DNA from 3 places in the Massilia sp. METH4 genome. Region 3 is predicted to be linked to each of the others. Evidence: predicted binding sites of a transcription regulator. Region 3 holds the regulator's gene; each other region holds the start of a gene.
The links. The regulator FNR, encoded in region 3, switches genes on or off when oxygen is low (the NO sensors DNR and NnrR bind a similar motif). The targets are predictions, from matches to a motif close to TTGATNNNNATCAA.

Region 1: a site for FNR is predicted at 1,014-1,027, ahead of oxc (oxalyl-CoA decarboxylase). Genes of this name have one in related genera too.
Region 2: a site for FNR is predicted at 1,431-1,444, ahead of V6Z91_RS22125 (agglutinin biogenesis protein MshI). Genes of this name have one in related genera too.

What each region holds. Positions count from the first base shown of each region.
Region 1 covers NZ_CP146614.1:2,434,268-2,436,535, forward strand. The annotation lists gene V6Z91_RS10785 (hypothetical protein) at 34-183, opposite strand; gene V6Z91_RS10790 (Crp/Fnr family transcriptional regulator) at 360-968, opposite strand; gene oxc (oxalyl-CoA decarboxylase) at 1,127-2,268, shown strand, end outside.
Region 2 covers NZ_CP146614.1:5,044,808-5,047,075, forward strand. The annotation lists gene V6Z91_RS22120 (DUF6701 domain-containing protein) at 1-1,374, shown strand, start outside; gene V6Z91_RS22125 (agglutinin biogenesis protein MshI) at 1,493-2,268, shown strand, end outside.
Region 3 covers NZ_CP146614.1:1,708,253-1,710,520, forward strand. The annotation lists gene V6Z91_RS07610 (FixH family protein) at 1-464, shown strand, start outside; gene fnr (fumarate/nitrate reduction transcriptional regulator Fnr) at 585-1,343, opposite strand; gene V6Z91_RS07620 (response regulator) at 1,489-2,268, shown strand, end outside.

The DNA of each region.
Region 1 (2,268 bases), 730 kb from region 3:
GTTCTTGCTGCCGCTCGCGCGGCGGGGGCGATCTTACAGGCCCCAGGTGTAGGCGGCTTCTTCGCGGTCCTGCGCCTGGTCGCTCAGCTTGTCGCGAATGTCCAGCTGGAACAGGTCGAGGAGGAACTCGCTGAGCGAGAAGCCACTGTTTTGTTGCTTTGCACTATCACTGAGGCCGTTCATGTGCTGCTCCTTGAATGGTTGAAAGCGTGTATGCCCTTGATTATAAAGGCGGCACACCCCCGGTCCAATTGACGGCAGCCATATCTGTCATTCAAAGTTCGAATGACTGTCTATGAAAACGCGCTCAAAAATAAGGCAGAAATATTTCTCGATTGCCTTCGGTAAAGTGTTGCTTTTCAGATTTTTCCCTGGTGCTTCAACCGGCTCAGCGTTTCGGGCGACAGGTTGAGGTAATACGCCAGCTCCTTTTTCGGCAAGCGCTCGAACAGGTCGGGAAACTTGCGCATGAAGCGGTGCACGCGGCCCGGCGCGTCCAGCAGGTGCAACGTGATCGTATGGGCCATGATGCCGCTCATCAGGTTCATCACCTCGTACTCGAACGCCTGCTTGACCACGCTATGGCTCTGCAGGAAATCGACCCACTGCGACAGCGGCATGCTGGCCACCCTGGCCTTGGTCATGCACACGATGCTGTAGGGCGTGGGCGTCTTCAGGCACCACGCGGCATAGCTGGTCTCGATATCGCGCTCGGAGGAGAAGCGCAGGATCATTTCCTTGGCTTCGTGGTTCGTCACCTGCCGCTTCAGGATGCCGTCCAGGATGAAGTACTGCTGCATGTCGTACACGCCCTGGTTCAGGAGGAGGTCGCCCTTCTGGTGATTCGTCACCGTGAGATAGGGCTCCAGTGCGGCCATTTCGCTGTCACGCAACTCCTTCAGAACGATGTTCTGCTTCAGCTGGGCGCGAATGATGTTTCGTTCCGGGTGGTTGGCAATGAGCGTCATGTCTGGCCGGTGGAACTGCACGAGATTGACATCATGCGGCGAATCTTGACCGCGGTCAATGATTCAAACGAATGGCGCTGGCTATGATCAATTCCAGGCGATCGAGCTCGCAACGGCGCCCGAACCGACAGGCATCCCGACAATAACCGGAGACAATCATGACCCATAACGTATCGGTGGAAGTCACCGACGGCTTCCACCTCGTGATCGATGCGCTGAAGATCAACGACATCGATACGATTTTCGGCCTGGTCGGCATACCGATCACGGATCTTGCCCGGCTGGCCCAGGCCGAGGGCATGCGCTTCATCGGCTTTCGCCACGAGCAGAACGCCGGCAATGCCGCCGCCATCGCGGGCTACATGACGAAGAAGCCGGGCATCTGCCTCACCGTCTCCGCACCGGGCTTCCTGAACGGCCTGACGGCGCTGGCCAACGCCACCACGAACTGCTTCCCGATGATCCTGATCTCCGGGTCCAGCGAACGCGAGATCGTCGACCTGCAGCAGGGCGACTACGAGGAGATGGACCAGCTGAACATCGCCCGCCCGCATGCCAAGGCCGCGTTCCGCGTGCTCAAGGCGGAAGACATCGGCATCGGCATCGCGCGCGCCATCCGCGCCGCCGTCTCCGGCCGGCCCGGGGGCGTGTACCTCGACCTGCCGGCGCAACTGCTGGCGCAAACCATCGAGGCAGGTCACGCGCGGCGTTCGCTGGTCAAGGTGGTCGATGCGGCGCCGCGCCAGCTGCCCGCCCCTGAGTCCGTCGAGCGCGCGCTGGCGCTGCTGAAGGGCGCGAAGAAGCCGCTGATCCTGCTCGGCAAGGGTGCGGCCTACGCGCAGGCCGATGCCGACATCCGCGCTTTCGTCGAGCGCACCGGCATCCCCTACCTGCCCATGTCGATGGCCAAGGGCCTGCTGCCGGACACGCACGCGCAATCGGCTTCCGCGGCGCGCTCCTTCGTGCTGGCCGAGGCGGACGTGGTGGTGCTGGTGGGCGCGCGCCTGAACTGGCTGCTCGCGCACGGCAAGGGCAAGACCTGGGGCAAGCCGAAGCAGTTCGTGCAGATCGACATCGCCCCCACGGAAATCGACAGCAATGTGGCGATCGCGGCGCCGCTGATCGGCGATATCGGTTCCTGCGTGGGCACGCTGCTGGCTGGCCTGGACGGTGCCGGCATCGGCAAGCCCGATGCGGAATGGCTCGGTGCGATCGCCCAGAAGAAGGAGCAGAACACGGCGAAGATGGCCGCGCTGCTGGACAAGAACCCCGATCCGATGAACTTCCACAGCGCCCTGCG
Region 2 (2,268 bases), 3.3 Mb from region 3:
GAGCGGTTGTTGCTCCTGCCGCCGGTCAACAACAAGGCAGGCGACCCGGCCAGCGCCGCCGATGGGCGCTTCATGGCGGCCGGCTCCACCTTCGCGATGACGGTGCAGGCGTTGATGTATGACCTGACCACGCCGGCGCCGAATTTCGGCAACGAGACCGAGCCGGAAAAGATCGCCCTCACGGTGACGCCCGCCACGACGGCGGACGGCTCGCCGATCGCCGCCATGGTCACGCGCAACGCGGGCGAACAGCCGGCCGGCGACATCGAGCTCGGCGGCAGCTTCGGGGCGTTTTCCGCCGGCGTCGCCAACGGCACCGGCTTCGTCTACGACGACGTGGGCGTCATTCGCATCCAGGCCAGCCTGGCCCGTTCGCCCGAAGAAGTACGGCTGAACGCGAAGACCGGCTCCTACCTGGGCACGGGCGACGTGGTGGCCAACTACATCAACGTCGGGCGCTTCTATCCGGCCTGGCTGGAGACGGTGGTCGAGGGCACCATGGCCTGCGTGGACGCGGCCCGCTGCCCGCAGGATCCGGTCCCTCCGGTGCAACCCCTTGTTGGCATCGACACCATGGTGTATTCGGGCCAGCCGTTCAAGGTCACGGTGAGGGCGAAAAACAGCCAGGGCGGCGCACTGCCCAATTACCGGCTGGAGCTGGCCCGCGACATCACGCTGAGCCCGTGGACCGCGCCGAATGGCGACACCGCGCAGCGCGCGCCGTCCGCCGGCACCACGAACTCCACACTGGCGAACACCACGGTCGCGGCCAGCGCCTTTGCCGGCGGTATCGCCACGGTCACGGCGCCGACCTACACATTCCCGACCGCGCTGGCGTACACGTCGGGCGCGCCCACCGCGAACAACTGGCCCCAGCCGGTATCGGTCTATGTGCGTGCCGTGGAGTCGACCGGCGTGGACGGGACCACGTCGAAGCGCGCCGCCGCCGTGGAAGGCGGCGTGCGGGTGGTGGCCGGCCGTGTCAACGTGCCCAACCAGAAGGGCACGGCGCTGTCGGCGATGAGCGTTCCCGTCACCGCCGAGTTCTTCGGCACCTTGAACGGCGTGCCCGGCTGGTACCCGGCCACGACGGACTCGACGTCGACTTTCTCGCTCAGCAATGTGCGTTTCTCGGCGTGCACGAACTTGACGGGTGCGTCATCGTGCAAGGTCAACCTGACCGTGGACAGCACGACGTCGGGCGCGTTTGACGATGGCATCGCGACCATCAAGCTGAACGCGCCGGGCAGCGGCAGCAGCGGCCACGTGTCCATGTGGCTGGCCAGCCCGCCGTGGCTGCCGAGCGTACGGGGCGTGCTCACCTATGGCACAGTAACGACGCGGCCCTATACGTATCTGCGTGAAATGTACTAGCGCGGTTGAAAAAAGACGGCAAACATGGCGATTTGCTACCGGAACACGCCGGACTCTTGAATATAATCAAGAGACTGCATGGCGTATTGCAAGCATTACCTGATATCGGGACAGGCTCATGGCTTTCTGGCACAAGGCGAAAAAAAAAGATGGCTGGCTGGCGGTAAGCGCCGCTGCGGAAGGGGTGACGGCGGCCGTCGTGCGCCGGCGCGCCGACGCGAAGCCGGCCGTGCTGGCCGCCGCCTTCCACCCCGGCGGCCGGGCGGAGGCGGCCGGACTGATCGCGCGCGTGGGCCGCGAGCTCGATGCGCCCGCCCACCTGTGCTCGAGCATCCTCGTGCCGGGTGAATACCAGCTGCTGGCCGTGGAGGCGCCGAACGTGCCTGCCGACGAATTGAAGACCGCCGTGGGCTGGCGCCTGAAGGACCTGATCGATTTCCCCGTGCCCGAGGCCACCATCGACGTGCTCGACATTCCCGTCGCGCCGAATGGACCGGCGCACAACCACCAGGTGTTCGCGGTAGCGGCGCGCAACGGCATCATCGAGGCGCTGCAGAACCTGTACACGGAGGCCAAGGTGGAGCTCGGCGCGATCGACATCCCGGAAATTGCCCAGCGCAATATCTCCGCGCTGCTCGAGCCGGAAGGGCGCGGCCTGGCGATGCTGGCGTTCGACGCGCACGGCGGCTTGCTGACGGTGACGTTCCGGGGCGAGCTGTACCTGGCGCGGCGCATGGACATCGGGCTGGCCCAGGTCGAGGGCGCGCCGGAAGCGCGGCAGAGCCTGTTCGACCGCATCGCCCTGGAACTGCAGCGTTCGCTCGACAACTTCGAGCGGCAGTTCCAGTACGTGGCCGTGTCCAAGCTGGTCCTGGCGCCGACCGGCAGCGCCAG
Region 3 (2,268 bases):
AACGGTGGCCCTGGCTGCTGATGGCCGGCCCGGCCACGGTGCTGGTCGCCGGCTGCTACACCGGCTGGCTGGCTTTCGCCCAGCAGGATGCGCTGGTCGTCGGCGATTATTACAAGAAGGGCAAGGCGATCAACCAGGACCTGCGGCGCGATCGCGCCGCCGCCGCCCTGGAAGCGCGGGTCACACTGCGCTACGACGCCGCCCACGGTGTGCTGAAGGGCCGCCTGTCGGCGATGGAGCCGGTGCGCGGCGCCTTGCAGGTGCACCTGGCGCATGCCACCCAGCCGGCGAAGGACCTGCGCCTGCTGGTGCGGCCGGATGCCGCCGGCAACTTCGCCGTGCCGTTGCCGGCGCTCGAGCGCAGCCGGTGGACCGTGCTGGTGGAGGATGAGAAGCGGAGCTGGCGGCTGGAGGGGCAGTGGCTGTGGCCCGTGGAAGGCGAGCTGTCGATCGCGTCGAAGTGATCCGGCTGCGCTGGTGCCGCCGCTGGGGTCGGACACCGGTTGCCTCCACCGAAAACCGGAGTCTGACACTATTTTCCTGCGAAAAATAGTGTCAGACACCAAGGCATGCGCGGGCACTCATCAGGCGCAGGTTTCGGTCCCCGCCGTAATCGCCTTCAACCGCGGCAGGTCGAGCACCTCGATTTCCCGGTTCGACACTTTCAGCAAACCCTGCTTCTTGAACTTGTTGAGCAGCCGGCTGATGCTTTCGATCGTCAGCCCCAGGTAGTTGCCGATATCCTCGCGCGACATGCGCAACTGGAACGCGGTACTCGAATAGCCGCGCGCCTCGTAGCGCGAGGCCAGGTTGACGAGGAAGGCGGCGAAGCGCTGCGTGGCCTGCATATTGCCGAGCAAGAGCATCACGCTTTGCTCACGCGTGATTTCCTGGCTCATCATGCGGTGGAAGTGGCGCAGCAGGGTGGGCATGTCGACCAGCAAGTGTTCCAAGCTGACAAATGGAATCTCGCACACCTCGCTGTCTTCCAGCGCCATCGCGCTGCAATAATGCTTGTCGGTGCTGATCGCGTCCATGCCCAGCAGTTCGCCGCCCATCTGGAAGCCCGTTACCTGTTCCTCGCCGTTGGCATTGATCTGGTACGTCTTGAAATGGCCGAGCCGGATCGCGTACAGGCTCGTGAACGGGTCGCCGATGCGGAACAGGTTCTCGCCCTTTTGCACCTTGCGGCGGCGGCCGATGATCTTGTCCAGCTTGTCCATATCGCCCATGTCCAGGCCCATCGGCAGGCACAGCTGGTGCATGCTGCACGTCGAGCAGCGCGCCTTCAGGTTCTCGATGGTCACGCCGGGCAGTGTCAAGGAAGGGAGCTCGTGCATCATCGTCATGGTCCGGTTATGGTTGACCGCCAGTGTACCGGCTATGCGCGGGATCGACAAAAACTTGCATGTAGCGTGCCCTTCCGCACAGTTTGCAATTCATCGGGCGGCGCATAGTATCCCCATAAAAGCAAAGCAGGGGGGAGACGTGCGCCCGCTCGGTATCAAGGCGAAAGTCGCACTGGCCACGACCATCACGTCCATCTTGATGATCGCGCTGGTCACCGTGCTGCAGGCCCAGCGCATGCAGCACGACTTCACGCGCGTGCTGTTCGCCCAGCAGGACGCGCTGATCGCACGCACCGCCCTCGAGCTGGATGAGAAGATGGTGCTGCTGCGCGACATCGTGGCCGAGTCGGCGCGCTGGCAGCCGCGTGACATCTGCAATGATCCGCCGGCCCTGCGCGCGTACTACGATTACCGGGCCGTGCTGCGCCTGTTCGACGATGTCCTGGTCGTCAGCCCGGCCGGCGCGATCGTGGCCGACATTCCCGCGCTGCCTGGCCGCCCCGGCATCAGCGTGGCCGACCGCGCGTATTTCCAGCGCGTGCTGCGGGAGAAGAGCCCGCTGATCGCCGAACCGGTCATCGGCAAGTCGGTGGGCCAGCCGATCGTGCAGATGGTCGCGCCCGTGCTCAGCGAGGAAGGCGAGGTGGCCTGCGTGCTGATCGGCGTGCTGCGGCTGTACCGCGACAACCTGCTGGGCCACCTGCGCACCGCCAAGGTGGGGCGCACCGGCTATTACTTCATCGTCACCGGCTATGAGCCGTCGCTATACGTGGTACACCCGGATCCGGCCCGGCTGATGAAGCCGCGTAACCCCGGCGGCTACCCATCCACGCTGATGGCGATCCGCCAGCGCTTCGAAGGCACCACCGTCAGTACCGATGGCCAGGGCCGGCGCGCCCTGCTCAGCTACAAGCACCTG